DNA from 2 places in the Gottschalkia acidurici 9a genome. Region 2 is predicted to be linked to the other one. Evidence: a T-box and tRNA genes for the amino acid it is inferred to sense, from the RefSeq annotation. Region 2 holds a T-box; the other holds one or more tRNA genes.
The links. A T-box is a leader RNA that pairs with one kind of tRNA and senses whether it is charged. The one in region 2 lies ahead of argS (arginine--tRNA ligase), so its partner is inferred to be a tRNA-Arg.
Positions count from the first base shown of each region.

Region 1: it has a tRNA-Arg gene. The T-box ahead of argS (arginine--tRNA ligase) is inferred to sense a tRNA for this amino acid. The anticodon was not compared.

Region 1 is NC_018664.1:348,056-358,601, forward strand. Features, by position in the region: gene CURI_RS01605 (hypothetical protein) at 1-210, shown strand, start outside; gene CURI_RS01610 (class I SAM-dependent methyltransferase) at 256-831, shown strand; gene CURI_RS01615 (AIR synthase family protein) at 1,044-2,027, shown strand; gene CURI_RS14885 (N-acetylmuramoyl-L-alanine amidase) at 2,207-4,054, shown strand; gene CURI_RS01625 (GerMN domain-containing protein) at 4,162-5,172, shown strand; gene rph (ribonuclease PH) at 5,270-6,022, shown strand; gene rdgB (RdgB/HAM1 family non-canonical purine NTP pyrophosphatase) at 6,015-6,581, shown strand; gene CURI_RS01640 (metallophosphoesterase) at 6,630-7,109, shown strand; tRNA gene CURI_RS01645 (tRNA-His) at 7,293-7,369, shown strand; tRNA gene CURI_RS01650 (tRNA-Lys) at 7,373-7,448, shown strand; tRNA gene CURI_RS01655 (tRNA-Leu) at 7,454-7,538, shown strand; tRNA gene CURI_RS01660 (tRNA-Arg) at 7,617-7,693, shown strand; gene CURI_RS01665 (pyridoxamine 5'-phosphate oxidase family protein) at 7,738-8,208, opposite strand; gene pdxR (MocR-like pyridoxine biosynthesis transcription factor PdxR) at 8,338-9,783, shown strand; gene CURI_RS01675 (methylated-DNA--[protein]-cysteine S-methyltransferase) at 9,937-10,413, shown strand; gene CURI_RS01680 (DNA alkylation repair protein) at 10,487-10,546, shown strand, end outside.
Region 2 is NC_018664.1:978,060-988,605, forward strand. Features, by position in the region: gene CURI_RS04375 (endonuclease MutS2) at 1-852, shown strand, start outside; gene CURI_RS04380 (2-thiouracil desulfurase family protein) at 861-1,286, shown strand; gene CURI_RS04385 (copper amine oxidase N-terminal domain-containing protein) at 1,638-2,444, shown strand; T-box leader at 2,771-2,992, shown strand; gene argS (arginine--tRNA ligase) at 3,052-4,752, shown strand; gene CURI_RS04395 (hypothetical protein) at 4,866-5,990, shown strand; gene CURI_RS04400 (RNA polymerase sigma factor) at 6,020-6,610, shown strand; gene CURI_RS04405 (zf-HC2 domain-containing protein) at 6,600-7,034, shown strand; gene CURI_RS04410 (hypothetical protein) at 7,058-7,579, shown strand; gene CURI_RS04415 (hypothetical protein) at 7,630-8,682, shown strand; gene CURI_RS04420 (hypothetical protein) at 8,732-8,935, opposite strand; gene CURI_RS04425 (amidase domain-containing protein) at 9,179-9,703, shown strand; gene CURI_RS04430 (B12-binding domain-containing radical SAM protein) at 9,785-10,546, shown strand, end outside.

The DNA.
Region 1 (10,546 bases), 630 kb from region 2:
GGAGAAAATATGTGTAAGAGATATTGGGAAACATCACTTAGTTTTTTAGATAACTTAAAGCTAAGAAAAGATAGAGTTGAAGACTATGACGAGGAAGTATTAGTATTTCACGATATAAAGCCGGAAGACATAACTCCAATGTATATAGTTTCTGATCATGAGTTCACTACTGTAGAAGGTTGGATTGAGTACTTTTCAAAGAACGTATGATATAATTAACTTAATAATTTTACAAGTATAGTGAGGTGTATAGATATGAAAGATATTAAAAATAGCAAGATTAATAAATTTGAATCAGAAACTAGAACAAGAGAATTAGATCCAAGAGGTAATTTAGAAGCTGTAGGTTTTTCTGATAATATGACGCTATGTGATATAGGTTCAGGAACAGGATTATTTTTATTTGAGGCTAGTAAATATGAAAATAGTAAAATATACTCTGTAGAGATGTCAGATATTATGATAGAGATTCAAGAAGAAAGAATTAAAGAGAGAAATATTAAAAACATAGATATAATAAAGCAAGATGTAAATGAAAATAGAATAAAGCTAGATGATCAGTCAAGTGATATAGTTATAATGGTAACTGTTTTACATGAGATAGATGAAAAAGATAATATAATAAGTGAAGTAAATAGAATATTAAAGCCAGATGGAAAGTTTTTAATAATAGAATTTAAGAAACAAAAAACAGATTTTGGACCTCCATTGGAGGAAAGACTATCTAATGACGATATAAAAAAATTATGTGATAAACATGATCTGAAGCTTGAAGAAAATACTGAATTAGGAGAGAACTTCTATAGAACTGTATTTCGAAAAACTAAATAAAAATGTATTTGTATTACAATAAGAAACCCTACTAAATAAAGAAGACAATAATATATGTCTTATAGAGAGAATTTAGTAGGGTAATTTTTTATATATACAGTGAAAATTGTAACCATATCTGATAAACTATAAGTAGAAAAATATAATGACAAAGTTTAAAATACGCTCTAATTATCAAATTGTAACCATACAGATTGAAAGGTAGGATGGAAATGGAAATAGGAAAAGTACCTAATGAAGTGTTAGAAAAATTAGTATTTTCAAATATAAAGAATAAGAGAGAAGAAGTATTAGTTTCTGCTGGAATAGGGAAAGATTGTGCAGTGTTAGATTTTGAAAAGTATGGCTGTGTAGTATCAACAGATCCTATAACGGGAGCAACTCATAATATAGGAAGTTTGGCGATAAATATATCATGTAATGATATAGCATCTAGTGGGGCAGAGCCTATAGGTGTGTTGATGACTATTTTAGTACCACCTAAGACTACAGAAGCAGAACTAGAAGATATAATGAGACAAGCAGGGGAAACATCAAAAAAATTAAATATAGAAATAATAGGTGGACATACTGAAGTAACAGATGCTGTAAATAGGGTAGTTATAACTACTACTGTTATAGGAAGACAACTGAAGGAAAATGTATTGAATGCAGAAGAAAGTATTATTGGAGATAAAATACTTATAACTAAATCTGCTGGTATAGAAGGAACAGCTATAATAGCTAATGAATTGAAAGAAAAATTAGAAGGAAAAGTATCAGTAGAACTTCTAGAGGAAGCTATAGAGCTAAACGATAGTATAAGTGTAGTTAAAGAAGGTATGATATCTTCTAAAATAGGAGTTAGATATATGCATGACATCACAGAGGGCGGAGTGATGGGAGCCATATGGGAAGCATCAAAAGCTACAGGTAAAGGAGTCTTAGTAAATAAAGACTCTATACCTCTAAAAAAGTCTACCATAGAAATATGTAAAGTGTTAGATATAGATCCATATAGACTTATTTCAAGTGGAAGTATGCTTATAGTGGCACCAAATAAAAATGTAGATATATTAAAAGAAGAACTTAAAAAAGAAAATATAGAATGTACAGTTATTGGTGAAATTGTAGAAGACGGAATAAAGATGAAAGAAAAAGATCAAATATTAAATATAGATCCACCAGGAAGTGATGAGCTGTACAAAGTTATATAGACATAACTCCCTATGAAGGAATAGATTTCATAGGGAGTTATTATTTCTAGTATGTTACCATAATATTAAATAAACATTACAAACGGTATCAATAGATTGACATTAACTTTCACGAAATGATATAAATAGAGTAGATACAAACGAAGGATAAAAAATACAATAAGCTAGGAGTGATAATTATGAAAAGGATATTAGTGGCGCTATTCTCTCTTATTATCTTAATTGGAACAGTGACTACTACTTTAGCAGCAGCTAATAGCAATCCATCAATAAATGTATCTGTAGATGGAAAAAGTATGAGTTTACAAAAAGTTAATGTAAACTTCAATGACAAGCTTTTAAACTCAGATGTACCACCTATAATGTACGATGAAAGAACATTAGTACCTATTAGATTTGTTGCGGAGAATCTAGATGCAAAAGTTGCTTGGAATCAAGAATCTCAAGAAGCAACTATAAAGACATCAGATAAAGATATCATCTTAAAAGCAAACAGCTCACAGGTAAGTGTCAATGGAAAAGTACAAAGCATACCTTATAATGTTCCAGCAAAGTTAGTAAGTACAGCATATTCAGCTAGTGCAAGAACTATGGTTCCATTAAGATTCGTTTCAGAAACATTAGGATGTGAAGTAGATTGGGATCAGAAAACACTAACGGCGAACATAAAAAAGGAAAACAAAGTAGATGAAAAGCCATCACAAACAACTTCTAAAGAAATAACATCAATATCTACAAAAAATATAAGTAATAGCAGTATGCCGCAAATACATATAAATGGAAGTGGGCAACTAGATTATACAACTACGAATTTAGAGAATCCTTCAAGATTACTTATAGATATAGCTGATGCAAAATTAAGTAAAAATATTTTAAATAAAAATGGAGAATTCCAGGTAGAATCAAATAATAATATATTCAAGTCTATAAGAGCAATACAGTTAACAGAAGATAGTGGAAAAGAATCAGTTAGAGTCATAATAGATTTACAAAAAACTATTCAACCTCAGATTGTTAAATCACCAGATAGTAAAAATATAACAGTTACATTCTTAAACACTATTAAAGATGTAAAAAAGGAAACCATAAATGGAAAAGAAGCTATAGTAATAGAGAATGCTTATCTTCCTAAAACTAATTCATTTACATTATCTAATCCTGATAGGATAGTAGTAGATATTAGAGATACTGACTTAAACAATGTTGATAAAAATATAAGTACAGATGTAGTAAAAAAAGTTAGATTAGGTCAGTATGATGGAGGAGAATATGCAAGTGGAGAGAAGGTAACAAGAGTAGTTCTTGATATTAGCGAAAACTATTCAAATGCCAAGGTTAATATAGAAGCATCAGGGGACAAGCTAATACTATATGTTGAAGCAACTAAAAAAACTAGTCCTCCTATAGATAACAATAATAACAATAATAACAACAATAACAACAATAACAATAATAATAATAATGGTAATCAAAAAATCGTTGTTATAGATGCAGGTCATGGAGGGTCAGACTCAGGAGCATTATCAGCTAGTAGAAATCATAGAGAGAAAGACTTAGCTCTTAAAGTAGCTTTAAAAACTGAACAAAAACTTAAAGATTTAGGATATAAAGTTATAATGACAAGAAGTGCAGATACTAGACTTAATGAAAGTACTGTTGAAGATTTAAAAGCAAGAGCTAATGTAGCTAATAATAATAATGCAAGTGCTTTTGTGAGTATACACTTTAACTCAGCTACTGCAACTTCAGCTACAGGTATAGAGACTCTTTATCAACCAGGTAAAGCTAAGGACAAGCCTCTTGCCCAAGCTATACAAAATGAATTAATAGGAACTTTAGGTGTAGTAAATAGGGGAGTAAAAGAACAGAATCTCTCAGTAACTAGAAACACAAATACTTACGCTGTATTAACAGAATTAGGCTTTATAAGTAATCCTAAGGACGAGTTAGTTATCGTAACAGAAGATTACTTAGATAAGTGTGCACAAGCAATAGCAAATGGTATACACAGCTTTTTAAGTAAATAGCAACAAATAGAAAACTCCTTTATAAAGGAGTTTTTTATTTTAAGTATTCATACTTTCTGTACCTCTTTAATATAAATTACTAATGCATTTAAAAGGAGGCTCAAGGTATGAGAAAAATTAAAAGAATTGTATCTATAGTTTCAATAGGACTAATATCTCTAAGCTTATACGGTTGTAGCTCTATAGATAAGGTTAAAAGTATGATATTCGAAGAAGATCCTGACGTAGAGTTCATAAGAAGTGATGAGGAGGACATAAAAGTTAGTATGGAATCTAACTTAAGAGAAACGATTATATACTATGAAAACGATAAAGGTTATCTAGTTCCTGTAAAGAGGGAAATACCCTGGGAAGAAGGTATAGGGAAGTCTGTCTTAAAAAATATGATAGACAGCTCAGCTATAAGGGAAGATATAGAGAAGATAGGATTTAAACCTATAATTCCATCAGGAACTAAAGTTTTAGGAATGACTGTAAGTGAAACAACAGGTCTTTGTAAAGTTGACTTTAGTAGTGATATTCTTAATTATGAAACAAAAAAGCAAGAGGCAAATTTAGTAAAGGCAATAGTATATACATTAACAGAGTTTCCTAATATAAAAGAAGTTCAGATAATGATAGACGGAAAAGAGGGTAGTACGCTAAAGCACGGGACTGACATATCAAAACCTTTAAAAAGAGAAAATATAAATTTAATAGAAACTTCAGAAGTAAATAATGATGGAGGATATTCTAAAATATTAGTATACTATAAGGGTACTAATGATAAAAAGTATGATCATTATGTTCCAATTACAATTCCAGTATCTGCACCAATAGTAAATCCAGAAATGGCAGTAGAGAAACTATTTAAGAAACCTTCTAAAGAACTCTCTGGTTTATATACAGATATACCTAATGGTGTAGAGTTTAAGGAAGCAAAGGTAACAGATGATACTATATATTTAAGTTTAGACTTAAAAGATAAAGAGGCTCTGAAAGAGCAAGATGTTGTTGATAAAATGACTAAAAATATAGGATTAACTTTAAATCAGTTTAAAGATATAAAAAATATAGAACTGCTGGTGGAGGGTAAAAAATTACAGGATACTGTACCTGCATTCGCTAATGAATATTAGAGACTAGTAATAAGTAGAAAAAAGAAAAGATATCTGTTATTATTAAGATAAATATGGGAATAATTCTTAAGATACTAATAGTAGAAAGGTGATACGAATGAGAATAGACGAAAGAAAATATGATGAAATTAGAAGTGTTAAGATTACAAGAAATTATTTAAAACATCCTCAGGGATCTGTACTTATAGAAGTGGGAGATACTAAAGTAATATGTACGGCTATGATAGAAGATAAAGTACCACATTTTTTAAGAGGCTGTGGAAAGGGCTGGATAACAGCAGAATACTCTATGTTACCATCATCTACTATAGGTAGAAAAGTAAGAGAATCTAGTAGAGGAAGAATAGAGGGTAGAACACAGGAAATACAAAGACTAATAGGAAGAGCACTAAGATCAGTAGTGGATTTAGAGAAATTAGGGGAGAAAACTATATGGATAGATTGCGATGTAATACAGGCCGATGGTGGAACTAGAACAGCCTCTATAACTGGATCATTTGTAGCTTTAGCAGATGCACTACATAAACTTTATTTACAAAAGAGTATAAATAATATTCCGCTTAAGAGTTTTTTGTCAGCGATTAGCGTAGGGGTAGTACAGGGAGAAAGTATGCTAGATTTATGCTATAAAGAAGATTCAAGTGCTAAAGTTGACATGAATGTAGTTATGACAGATAAAGGAGAATTTGTAGAATTACAAGGGACGGGAGAGGAGTCACCTTTTACATTTGATGAGTTAAATGAGTTAATAAAATTAGGTCAGAAAGGAAATAGAGAGCTTATAGAAAAACAAAAAGAAGCACTAGGAGAAATAGCGAATCTTATAGGAGTAGATGAGAGTAATGAATAAGAAAAATTTGATTGTTTCAAGCGGAAATATTAATAAAATTAAAGAAATAAAAGATATTTTAAGTGATCTAAATATAAATGTACTATCAAAAGATGAAATAGGTTTAAAAAACTTAGATGTAATAGAGGATGGAAATACATTAGAGGATAATGCTATAAAAAAGGCAGTAGAGATATCTAAGTATACTGATGGCATAGTAATATCAGATGACAGTGGACTGTTCGTGGACAAATTGAATGAGGAGCCGGGAGTATACTCTGCTAGATATTCTGGAGAAGAAGGAAATGATAATGCTAATAATGTTAAATTACTAAAAAACTTAGAAGGTGTACCTCTAGAAGAGAGAACTGCAAAGTTTAAAACAGCTATAGCTATAGTATTAGAGGATAAAAGTATAAAAACTGTAGTTGGAGATTGTAGTGGAAAGATAATATGGGAGAAAAGAGGAGACAATGGCTTTGGATACGATCCTCTGTTTATTCCAGACGGATATGACAAAACTTTTGGAGAACTAGATTCAAAAATAAAAATAGTATTAGTCATAGAGCAGATGCTTTAAAAAAGTTGAAAGTAGAATTAAAAAACATATTACAAAGGATGAGTTAAGTTGAAGATAGGTGTTATAAGTGATACACATGGCTATATTGATGGATGCCTAGAAAAATTAAAGCAGATAGATAATTTAAATATTATAATTCATTTAGGTGACTATGTGAAAGATGCGATAAAAATAGAAAATGAATTAGGTAAGAAAGTTATATATGTAAAAGGCAACTGTGACTTTTCAGAAAATAATGTAGAAGAAGATAAATTAATAGAAATAGAAGGTAAAAAAATATTTATAACTCACGGACATTTATATAATGTGAAAAGTGATATGAATAGAGTTTTTTACAGGGGAAAAGAGTTAGATGCGGACATGATACTATTTGGACATAGTCACGCATCTATGAAAATTGAAAGTGAAAATATACTAATATTAAATCCAGGTAGCCCAACTATACCAAGGGGTGGAAGTAAAAAGAGTATAGGAATTATAGAGATAGTAAATGGAGAAATAAAAAGTGAAATAATAAATATTGATTAAAATATAAAAAAATAAATTAAAGTTGTTGACATGATACTAGATTACATGATAGAATGAATTTTGTCGGACAGAGAGGTTAAAAGATATTAAATGTCGTTTAAAAACTTTAAATATCTTTTAAAAAAAGTATTGACACAAGAAACAAAAGCTAGTATAATTTATTATTGTTAGCGATTAAACATGGTGGGTATAGCGTAGTTGGTTAACGCGTCGGATTGTGGTTCCGAAGACCGTGGGTTCGAGTCCCACTATCCACCCCAAATGACCTATTAGCTCAGTCGGTAGAGCACCTGACTTTTAATCAGGGTGTCCCGCGTTCGAGTCGCGGATGGGTCACCACTTATGCGGGAATGGCGGAATTGGCAGACGCGCTAGACTTAGGATCTAGTGCCGCAAGGCGTGGGGGTTCAAGTCCTCTTTCCCGCACCAATTACATATAAAACGAATAAATGAACATTTGCTTTTGTTAAGGCAAATGTTTGTTTGTATTACGGCGAAAATATCCATGCATCCTTAGCTCAATTGGATAGAGTAGCTGGCTTCGAACCAGTTGGTTGGGGGTTCGAGTCCCTCAGGATGTGCCAATAAAAAATAAGATCAGAATTGAATTCAATTCTGATCTTATTTTTTATTTATAGTACTTACCTGTGCATTCTTTAATCTCAATTTCTATAACAGCAGTACCTTTCACCATATTTTCAGGCAGATCATAGCCAGAAAAGTTTGGTGTAAATTTATTTATTATTTTGTTTAATACTTCTCTTTTAAGACTTAAGTCGTCTACTATCTTAGCGTATCCTAATGCAACAATACTATTATATTCAGTATTAGTATCACAAGGGTCAGTATCACTTGCTATGAGTCCAAGCATTTCATTAATTTCAAAGCAAACCTTAGGGTTTCTGATTATATTATCAATTTTTTGACCTTTAGGAAGACCATGTAGATATATTTTTTCATTTAGGTAAACAAAGTGCATTGCAATTGCATAGGGGAATCCATCAGAATTTAAGGTTGCAAGTGTACCTATATGAGCTCTGTTAAATAGAGAAACTATTTGATCTGAAGTTAATTGATGCTTTTTCATTCTATTTTGCATAGCATATCACCTCATATTTTAAATATTTGTTGGATTTATTCCATTGGCAATATTATACTATAAATTGGACATATAAAAAGAACCACTTCTGTAATAAAAATAGGATACAGTTAAATATGAGGTGATAATATGATTTATATAAATAATTTAATAAAAACACCACTATATCAACAGATATATCAACAGATAAAAAGTGAGATTATCATAGGAAATCTTAAAGCTGGGGATAAGTTAATTTCTACGAGAGAGCTAGCAAAGACACTATGTGTATCTAGAAATACAGTAGAGAGAGCTTATTTTCAACTTTGTATAGAAGGTTATGTTATTAGTAAAGTCGGATCAGGATTTGTAGTTCAAACTATTGATGATAACTTATTTGTAGAATCTAAAGGTACAAGTGACACAACGGCTAATGAAAGTCATAATGAGAATGAAATATTCAATTTGGAGGCTGTAGAAAGTGAAAAATATTATAAATATAACTTTGAGTATGGAAGTCTTGATAGTGAAGGATTTCCGTACTCATTATGGAGACGCTTAACCTCAGAAGCTTTAAATTCAGAAGACATTAGAGATATTAATAATTATAGTGATAAGCAAGGTGACATTAGTTTACGAATTGAAATAATGAAACATTTAAGGAAGTCAAGAGGAATACGCTGTAGTCCTAATCAAATTATATTGTGCAGTGGAGTACAACATGCAATTGACTTGATATGTAAGCTCATACCATTTGAAGAACGTAAATTGGCAATGGAGGAACCAGGATATAATGGAGCAAAAATTGTCTTCAACAATAATGGGTTTGAAATTTTTCCTGTACCAGTAGGAATTGATGGAATAAGATTGAAAGAACTAGTAAATTTGAATGTAAAAGCTGTTTATATTACGCCATCACATCAATTTCCTACAGGTGCAATTATGCCTATCCAGAATAGAAATGAATTGCTTAATTGGGCAACTCAAAACAATGTTTTTATTATTGAAGATGACTATGATAGTGAATTTCGATATAATTCAAGACCAATTCCATCACTACAATCTATTAATGTTAATGATAGAGTAATTTACTTAGGCACTTTTTCAAAGGCGTTATCTCCAGGGCTACGTATGAGCTATATGGTATTGCCAAATTCATTAATAGCTAGATATAATGATATATTTTCAGGATATTATTCTACAGTTTCATGGTTGCAACAAAAAGTCGTTAGCCTATATATTGAAAGAGGTCACTTTGAGAGATACATTAGAAAATCATGTTTATTGAATAAAAATAAGCACGATATTTTAGTTAAAACAGTTAATGATGTTATGGGTGACAAGGTAAATATATATGGAAATAATGCAGGACTACATATCCTATTAGAGTTTTTAAATGGAGAGAGTCAAGACTGGCTGATAAAAAGGGCTAAAGAATATAAGGTAAAAGTATATCCTACATATCCATACTGGATAAACGAAGACAATTGTCCCAAAAACATAATTCTTTTAGGATTTAGTTCATTAAGCGAGAAAGAAATAGTTGAGGGGGTTAATATATTAAATAAAGCATGGTTTAAAAATATAAATAGGTAATAGACTTTTTAAACTATTTAGAACGAATATAGTAAAATTGATAATTCTCAGTAACAAGATAATCAATTACAAGATAATAATTTGAAAGACAATTTTAAATAAATAAGATAAAATATATTATAAAGAGAACATAGATTCTAGGGAGGGAATAACATGAAGAATGCATTTTGTTATGAAACTATGATTGGTAAAATAGTAATTATAGAGAATGGAACGGCAATTACTCATGCATACTTGGGAGAAGATATACCTAATGGTGTAGACATTATAGAAACATCCTTATTAAAACAAGCAAAAAATGAGTTAATAGAATATCTTGATGGAAAAAGAAAAAAATTTAATATATCTCTTGAGCCAAATGGCACAGAATTTCAGCAAAAGGTTTGGAACTCATTAAAAGAAATTCCTTATGGCAAAACTTATAGTTATAAAGATATAGCAGAAAATATAGGTAATGTAAAGGCATGTCGTGCTGTGGGAATGGCAAACAATAAAAATCCAATTATGATATTTATCCCTTGTCATCGTGTGATAGGATCTAACGGTAAGTTAGTTGGTTATGCAGGTGGACTAGATATGAAAGAAAAGCTTTTACAAATAGAAAAACAAAATATAGATAAGTTAAGTTAAGTATCTTAATCTTATATAGTTTCACTAAAGAATAACTTATGAATATGAAGAAAGTATACTCATAAAGGAGCATGTGACGTTGGAAAAGACAATAAGAGATCAAATATTTGAATTAGCAGATGAAGAATATAGA
Region 2 (10,546 bases):
AAGGAATTTATATCTAAAGAGAACATAGCATTTGAGGATGTATTAGCAAGTATAGAAAAAGACAGAATAGAAACTGAAAAGAACAGAGAAGAAGCTAATAGACTTAGAAGAGAAGTAAATCAACTAAAAGAAGAATTAGAAGAAAAGACATTAAAAATAGAAAATAATAGAGAAAAAATTCTAAGAGAAGCAAGAGAAGAAGCTAGAAATGTTCTGTTAAAAGCAAGAGCAGAATCTGAAGAAATACTAAATGAACTAAAAGAAGTATCTATAGAAATAGAAAAAGAACAAAGTAGAAGATTACAAGAAGCTAAGGAAAAACTTAAAGGAAATATAGATAATATAGAAGGTGACTTATCTGAACAGATATTATCTAAGAAAAGTGCAAAACCTCTAGCTAGTGTAGACATAGGAGAGAATGTTAAAATACTTTCATTAAATCAAACGGGTACAGTTTTATCAGCACCAGATGAAAATGGAAATGTTTTAGTTCAAGTAGGTATAATGAAGATAACAGTACCACTAGATACTATAGAAAAGTCTAAGAAAGAAAGTAAAGTACAAACTAAAGGGTCAGCAAAATCTGTTATAAAAAGTAAATCAGTGAATGTAAAATCAGATCTTGACCTTAGAGGACAGAATTTAGAAGAAGCTATGTTAGAGGTAGACAAGTTCTTAGACGATGCATACCTAGCAGGATTAAAAGTTGTTAATATCATTCACGGAAAAGGTACGGGTATACTGAGAGAAGGAATAGGACAGTTGTTAAAAAGACATAGACATGTAAAAGCAAGTAGACTAGGTAACTACGGTGAAGGTGGAACTGGAGTAACTGTAGTTGAAATTAAGTAGGTGAAAAAATGTATATAATAAGTGCTTGCTTAGCAGGAATAGACTGTAAATATGATGGGAAAAACAATAAAAATGAAAAGATCTTAAAACTAGTACAAGAAGGTAAAGCTATTTTAGTATGTCCAGAACAATTAGGAGGTCTAAGCACCCCTAGACTACCTAGCGAAATAGTGCCTGATAATGGAAATGTAAAAGTTATATCAAACAATGGAAAAGATGTAACAGAAAACTTTCTTAAGGGAGCAGAAGAAACTCTTAAAATAGCAAAAATGATGGGAATAAAAAAAGCAATATTAAAGGCTAGAAGTCCTTCTTGTGGATATGGGAAAATATATGATGGAACTTTTTCGAAGACTATCATTAAAGGAAATGGAGTAACATCTGAGTTATTAGAGAAAAATGGAATAAAGATATATACTGAAGAGGACTTGTGATTACTACACAAGTCCTTTATCTATAGTTGTATACTATTTTATAAAATAAGAATTTGAGAAAAGACAAGATTAAATCAATATAAATATTATATATACAAAAACAAGCTATAAATAATAATTCTATATTTGACACGTATATAATTTATGATAGGATTTCATGTGAATATAAATCAAATGTTTGAATTTATGTTACACTTCCAAATTATCATATAGAAAGTTTCTAAAATAAATGTAACATTATATTGTGAAAGCCACTAATATATAATCAAAGGCAATATGAATATAGACTTAAGTTTACTACTGGGTTCTATAATAAATTAGTATTATTTAAAAAAGGAGATGTTGATAGGGGTGTCAAGAGTTATTTCTATTTTTATAATTACTATTCTTTTAATGGTATCTGTTCCGAGTTATGCAATAGAAGAAAGTAATATAATCACTATAATAGATGGAGAACTAGTAGAAGGCGGAAATGAGTCAATTCTTAAAGATAGTAGATTGATAGTTCCTTTAAGAATTATAAGTGAAAAGCTAGGATATGATGTACATTGGGATTCTGAAACAGCGACTGTTAAGATAGAAAATGCAGAAAATATATTACAAATTGGTATTGGCAAAAAAGAAGCTATATTTAATGGAAAGATATTAACAATTGATGTAAAACCGTTTATAAAAAACAATATAACTTATGTTCCTTTGAGATTTATATCTGAAGTTTTTAATAGAGAAGTAAGCTGGGACAACAATAATAGAGTAGCGATAGTAGGAGATTATACAACAAAAGGATATTTAGAAGAAGAAAATTATTTTAAATATGAGTCTTTAGAAAATGGATTTAGTTTAAAAATACCAAGTGAACTTAAAGATAAACTAATAATAAAGGAAAGTAAAAACAGAGTTATCTTTTATGATGCATATAGCCATGGAGATAAAACAAAAGATGAGGGAGGTCTATTGTTTAGAGTTTCTAAAACTTATAGTCCACAAGTGTTAGACATTATTCCAGGGTATTTATTAAACTATGATAGCGGTGTTTACTATATAGCTGAGTTTGCATCAGATGTACAATATGATCCTGAAGATGAAGTGACAAGTGAAAATTATTTAGAACTATTAAATGCGTCAAGAAACCTTCTTCGTAGTTTTGTAGTGGAATAGAATGAAATTTAGAAAAATGTAGGTTGCTTTAAATATTTGAACTGTTAAGCTGATAATAAAAACAGTTTAATAGTTCGAAAAATAAAAATAAGCTTTAGAGATGGCAATCGATACTTATGAGAAATTATTTAATAATTTTGCTTGGGTTAGGCTTAATAAGCAAGCTTATTGACAGCTATTAAATAAAATATTCCCTCTTATCACAAATAAAAAATATTTTGAAACGAATATAATATATAATACAAGCAGAAACTAAATAATCTAATATATTGAAAAAAGCTAAAATATATGTTATAATCTCAAATTATCAAACATATTAAATATACTTAAATTCTGCGAAAGGAAGAGTAAGATTTAAGTTATGTCTAAGCGAGTTGGGGACGGTGTAAGCCTAATACATAAATATATCTGAAAAGAGACCTTGAGAATCTATTTGAAATGAGTAAAATTAGACGTATTTCCTACGTTATAGGAATAGAGTGAGTATATAACTTTTAGTATATATACTAATTAGAGTGGCAACACGGGATTAAGATCTCGTCTCTTTTATTTAGAGACGAGATCTTTTTGTGTTAAAAACTTGAAGTTAAATAAGGAGGATTAATTTATGATAGATTTTAAAAGCGAAGTAACGAAATTAATAAGTGAAAAGGTAGATGGATTTACTCAAAGTGATATTGAAACAATAATAGAAGTACCACCTAACTATGAGTTAGGAGACTATGCACTACCTTGTTTTAGATTTGCAAAGACACTAAGAAAAGCTCCTAATATAATAGCAGAAGATATAGCAAAGAGTTTAGAAGGAAATAAATACTTTGAAAAGATAGAAAATACAGGTGGATATGTTAACTTCTTTGTTAATAAAGCACTATTATTAGAGAGCGTTTTAAAAGAAGTTGTGGATAAAAAAGAAAACTTTGGTTCAAGTACTATGGGAAATGGCGGAAAGGTAGTTATAGACTATTCATCTCCTAATATAGCAAAGTTATTTCACGTTGGACATTTAAGATCAACTGTTATAGGTAATTCAATATATAAAATATATAAATTCTTAGGATTTAATCCTATAGGGGTTAACCACTTAGGAGATTGGGGAACACAATTTGGTAAGATGATATGTGCATATAACAAGTGGGGTAATAAAGCAGATATAGAAAAAGAACCTATAAAGGCACTACAATCGCTATATGTTAAATTCCATGAAGAGGCTGAAAAAGATCCCACTCTTGAAGATGAAGGTAGAGAGTGGTTTAAAAAGCTAGAAAACAATGATGAAGAAGCTAAAAAGATTTGGAAATGGTTCGTAGAACTAAGCTTAGAAGAGTTTTCAAGAATATATAAATTACTAAAGGTTGATTTTGACTACTATACAGGTGAAAGTTTTTATGAGGATAAAATGGATAGAGTAGTTGAAATGATAAAAGAAAAAAATATTTTAGTAGAAAGTAAAGGGGCATATGTAGTAGATTTAGAGGAGTACAAAATGCCACCATGTTTAGTTATTAAAAGTGATGGAACAACTATATATGCTACAAGAGATATAACTGCTGCGATATATAGAAAAGAAACATTTGATTTTGTAAAGGCTATCTATCTTACTGATTATGCTCAAAACCTACACTTCGCACAGTTCTTTAAGGTACTAGAACTTATGGGATATGATTGGGCTAAAAACTTAGAACATGTTCCATTTGGTAGAGTTAGTACAGAAGAAGGAAAGCTTCAAACTAGAAAAGGAAATGTTATACTTTTAGATGATCTTCTAAGTAGATCAATAGAAAAGGTTAGAGAAGTAATTGAAGAAAAGAATCCAGAGCTTGAAAATAAAGATGAAGTTGCAAAAATGGTTGGTATAGGTGCAGTTATATTTAATGATTTAAGTAACAGTAGAATAAAAGATATAGTATTTAACTGGGATAAGATGTTAAGTTTTGAAGGTGAAACAGGGCCTTATGTTCAATATACTTACGTTAGAGCAAAAAGTGTATTGAGTAGAGCTCAATATGATATAACTACTGATATAGATTATTCACTACTAAATAATGATGAGTCAATAAATGTGGTGAGATTATTAGAAACATTCCCGCATGCTATAGTATCAGCTATGGAAAAAAATGAACCTTCATTTATATCTAAACATGTGATAGACTTAGCTCAAGCATTCAGTAGATTCTATCATGAATGTCCTATAATAGTAGAGGATGAGAGTTTACAAAAAGCTAGATTATTATTGGTTTACTCCGTATCTGTAGTGTTAAAGACTGGACTAGGACTCCTTGGTATTGAAACACCAGAGAAAATGTAAAGTAAATTATAATAGCATCGTTTTAGACGGTGCTATTTTTTTCAATATAGTGAAGGGTTTTAAAAAAACTATTTGTCATATATATTAATGCAGATAGTTGGAGGAGGGTTAAATTGAAAAGCATAAAGACGGGTAGATTTACTTTAGCTGTTCTACTTATGGCTTTAGGATTTACTATACTTCTTCAAAAATTCATAGGATATAATATAGTTAAGTTATTTTCAATGTTATGGCCGTCTATTATAATGCTATTTGGATTAGAGATAATAATTAATAATTTAAAGGCTAAAAATCAAGAAGATATTAATGTAAAGCTAGATATAATAAGCACATCATTGGTTGTGGCTATTGTGAGTAGTATAGCTATGACATCAACTACTATACAAAGATTTGATAATGTGAAAGAACATGCAAGAATAAGACACAAGTATGAAAAGTCAGTTTCTAATAATATGGTTTTGAAAGGAAATAAAAAAATTATATTAAATGACTCATATAGTGATATAATAGTTAAGAAAAGTAATGATGATGAAGTAAAAGTATATGTATCAGGCACTTATAAATATGACGATATAGATAAGGAAAAAAAAGCAACAAATAATATTCTAAAAATAAATGAAGACGGAAATATTACTGAAATAACATCAACAATAGAAAAAAAAGCTAAGGGTAACTATATAAATGATATGAATATTGAGGATGTTAGATATATATTAATTGTTCCTAAAAATGTAGATATAGAAATAAAAAGTGACTATAGTGCTATAGAGATTGAAGATGTTGAGAACTCTATAACTATAAGCAGTAACTATTCAGATATACGACTAGAAGATATTAACGGAGATATAGACTTGAAAGTGAACTACGGATATGTAAAAGCAGAAAATATAGTTGGAAATATAAATATTCATAGCCAATACTGTGAAAATAATATAGAGAGTTCGTTTGGAAATATATATATTAGCTCGAATGGTGGAAGCACATCTTTGAAATTAGAAAAAGCAATAGATAAAGATGTAGAGATATACTGTGACTATTCAGATGTAAATATAGAATTGCCAAGCAAGCAAAAAGGAAAGTTCAATATAGTTACTACTTATGGAACTATATATGATAATATAGGATTTAATATAATAGAGAGTGCCAGTAGTAGTAGTATAAATGAAACTAGACAAAATCTAAAGCCTTTATTCAATGTAAGAGTGAATAATGGAAATATAACATTAAAAACTAACTAAAATGATAGTTAGGTAGGTGGTGTTTTAAATTGAATGAAAATCAAATTATACAACAGTTGAAAAGTGGGAATTATTCTAATTATGATAAAATAGTGAACTCGTATAAAAATAGAGTGTTTGGAATGGCTTATAAATTTACAAATGACTATGATGAAGCTCAAGATTTAGCTCAGGAAGTTTTTTTAAAGATATATAGACAAATAAAAAACTTTAGAGGAGAAAGTAAGCTATCTACATGGATATATAGAATATCCGTAAACACTTGCTTAGATTGGAAAAAGAAAAAAGAAAAGATGAAAAATATAAACTTCTCAAATATGGTTAATGAAGAGAATAAAGATCAAACTATAGATATACCAGATAGAAGTCTAATGCCGGATGAAAGAATAGTAAAAGATGAAAGTCAACAAGAAATACACAGTCTAATATATGACTTATCAGACAAGTATAAAACTGTTCTTATAATGTATCATTTTAATGAAATGACTTATCAAGAAATAGCAAAAGCGTTAGATATACCAGAAAGAACCGTAGAAACAAGGCTTTATAGGGCTAGAAGAATGCTAAAAGAAAGAGTAGCTAAAGCGTGTATAAGAGAGGGGAATATAAATGAAATGTGAGGAAGCAATGGATAAAATGGATAGATATATAGAGCAAAGCCTTACTGATATAGAGGCGTTTAATATAAAGAAACATATATCCAATTGTGTCCGATGCAAAAAAGAATATGATGATATGGAAAAGATGTTCTTTATTTTGTCAAATCACAATACGGTTATAACTCCTATTGACTTTACTAGCGGTGTTATAAGTAAAGTTAAAGTATACGAGGGTAAAAAAAGCATAAAAGAAACTTTTATATTTAAATGGGTTACTAGTATTATAGCGGCAGGAGCAGTCGCTGCTGTTTTTAATATAACTCAATATAAACCAGTAAATCTATTTTCAGAAATATATAAAAGTAGTATAGGAATAAATAAAATGATATTAAGTCCAATAGATAAAATTTCAGAAAGTATGAAAGAGATAGCAGGCATATTTTAAATATAAAGCAAGGAGCGATTGAATTGAACAACGACTTTTATGATGATGAAGACTTTGACTTTCATGACAATAAAAAATATAACAAAATATTAGCTATGATATGCTCCTTAATTCCAGGTGGAGGCCATATGTATTTAGGGCTTATGAAAAAAGGACTCCAGTTTATGTTTTTATTTTTTGGTGTAATAGTTATAACCGATTTAATATATTCAGCTAGATCTTTTACTATACTAAATATTATGATTTGGTTCTACGCATTCTTTGATGCATATCATACTAGAAAGAAACTGGAATCTGGAAGTGAAGTTGAAGAAGATTTATTTTCAGAATTTCACTTAGGAGAGGTTAAGCCAAAATATATAGGTATTGGGTTTGTTGGATTAGGATGCATATTGCTTATACAACAGTCTTTAATAGAAATATTATCTTTGGGAATTATTATTATTCCTAATCATATTAAAGTAGCAATATTAGATTCTATATTTCCAATAGTCTTAATTTTAATTGGATTTATAATTTTAAGAAAAACTAAAACCAAAGAATAACTTCGCTAGGTGAATCCTAGCTTTTTATATTTAAAGGAGTGTTTAAGTCAATGCAGGAAAGCATGATAAAAAACTTTATAATGAATGCAAGTTACTTTGAAGTTCTAGACTATAAAAGTAAGGGAAAGAAGCCCATAGTGGAGGAGTATGAACAAAATCAGTGGTCATACATGGTGGAGATAATGATACTTACTATTAAATCACTATTACCTTCACAAAGTAATGATGGAAACATTATAGATTATAAAAGGTTTTTAGAAGAACTAAAACTGTGGAAAAGTTATAGACATGGATATAATAAAGATATAATAAATGCTATAGATAAAAATTATACTAAAGAGTATTGGAATAGTACTGATGAAACTATATATGCTAGAATTGTGCCTATTACTTTGGCTAATCAAAACTGGCATACTGTGAAAAAAGAAACTATAAAAAACATACTTTATACTTCAGGAAATATAGAGATACTTTTAGAATACGTATTACTATCTAAGATACTTTTCTTAAAGTTAAAATATAAAGATTATGAATACATAGATATATTAGAAACACTAAAACAAGAAATAATAAACTTTTCACAAAAAGATTTACTTGAATGTGATGACTTTTACAAAATGCCTAAAGATACATACTGTAAAAATTATGTTATAGAATTTGAAAGAACAAAAATAGATATCATAAGTTTTCTAAATGGAATAAATATAAATCAAAAATTTAATACACTCAGAGAATCCCTATATATTTTGAAAGAAAGTGAAACTTATATATATGAAAAAGATAATGGAAACTTTTTTACACATGGGCTGGTTGGAATGATAAAAGGAGAAATTATAAGTAGGGATATAAAAGATATAAACTTTATAGAAAGCTTATGTTCGTATATAACAAAATTAAGAAAAGGAAGAATAAATCCGGAGAGTTTATATATAGAAAGTTATAAAGATACTGATATATTTAAATATAACTATGACGAAGCTTTTAGTCATGATATTTTAAATAAATGTCAGATTATATATAAGGGTGAGCGAGATAGATTTATTATAAGTTATGTAAAAACTAGAGCTGGAATTTATAGATTTGTAAAATTGAAAGATAATTAAGTTAAAATCGCTATCAATAGAAAATTCGACAGCGATTTTGATTTTTTTATTAAATAGATTCTTTTTGTAGATAGTTCATAAACTCATCTTCAGTAGCATCTGCTAACTCACTTAGTTCTTTAATTATATTGTTTTTAAGTTCAATAAAGGTATCTACATTTGTACTTTTACCTGTATACTCAAGTGCATGTAAAATCATGAACATATTTTGCTTTGAAAGTTCAGATATTGATATCTTGTCGAATTCTTGCATATTTCCAAGAGCCTCCTTCATTAATTCGATAATATAAACTATATTTCTATCTATTATTCTATTTCTATAAAGAAGTAAGAATACCTTCACATTAAAAAAATAATAAATGAGCTCAAGTTTATAACTAGATTAAAAATGACTTAGTAACACACATGTAGATTTTTAAATAATATAGAGTATTAAGCGAAGTGAGATTCATGCAAATAAAGTAAAATGTAAGGTATATAAAGGAAGGTGAATTCTGTGGACTATAACTTTAAAAAAACAGATACAGAGCTTTTTCCGTACAATAGAATAAATGCTTATAGATATGCTAAGAGATGGGCATTAGACAGAAATCCTAGATTTTATGACTTTGAAGATCTAGGGGGTGACTGTACAAACTTTGCATCACAAGTTCTATATGCTGGAGGTTGCCCTATGAACTATACGAAATGGACTGGATGGTATTATAATAACTTAAATGATAGAGCAGCAGCTTGGACAGGTGTAGAATATTTATATAAGTTTTTAATAAACAATAAAGGAAGGGGACCTGTAGGGAGGCTCTGTGATATAAAGGAGATAGAAATAGGAGATATTGTACAATTAAACTTTGAACAGGATAATATATTTAATCATTCACCAGTAGTTGTAAGGATAGAAAGACCTATAAATCCAGATAATATTTTTATAGCAGCGCATACTGATGATAGATTTGACTATAGACTATCAAACTATTATTATACAGATATAAGATTTATTCATATAGAAGGATATAGATATTGAGTAAGGAGTTACAGGAACTTATGAACTTGCTGTAACTCCTTACTCAATGTATAAACTAAAGAAGGGAAGAAGATAAAAAACATGAACATCTTAATAACAACGTTAAATTCAAAATTTATACACACAGCTCTTTCTATAAGATATTTAAAAAGTTATTGTAAAGATGAATTTCCTAATATAGAAATAGAAGAATATACTATAAACCAAAATACAGATTATATAACTGGTGAGATATTTAAGAAGAATCCTGATATAGTGGCTTTTTCAAGTTATATATGGAATATAGAACAGATATTAGAGATATCTGAGAGGCTAAAACTTATAAATAAAGATATAACTATAATACTAGGTGGACCCGAAGTATCATATAATAGCGAAGAGATTTTAAAAGAGAATCCTTTTATAGATTTTATAATATATGGAGAAGGAGAAGAAACATTTAAAGAGTTACTTTTGAATATAAAAAATAAAAAAGATTTTAGAAATGTACAAGGTATTGTTCATAGAGAAGATGAAAATATATATGTAAACCCTCCAAGAGATCTTATCCAAAACTTGGATTCTATACCTTCACCTTTTGATGACGATATAGAGGCGTTCAAAAATAGAATTGTTTATTTTGAAAGTTCTAGAGGTTGTCCTTTTAACTGTCAATTTTGCTTATCATCTACAATAAAAGGTGTTAGATTTTTTTCAATTGAGAGAGTAAAAAGTGATCTCAAAAAATTAATAGATTTGGGAGTTAAACAGGTTAAGTTTGTAGATAGAACCTTCAACGCTAAAAAAGGATATGCGATGGAGATAATGAGATTTATAATAAGCCAAAATGTTAAAGATATAAAC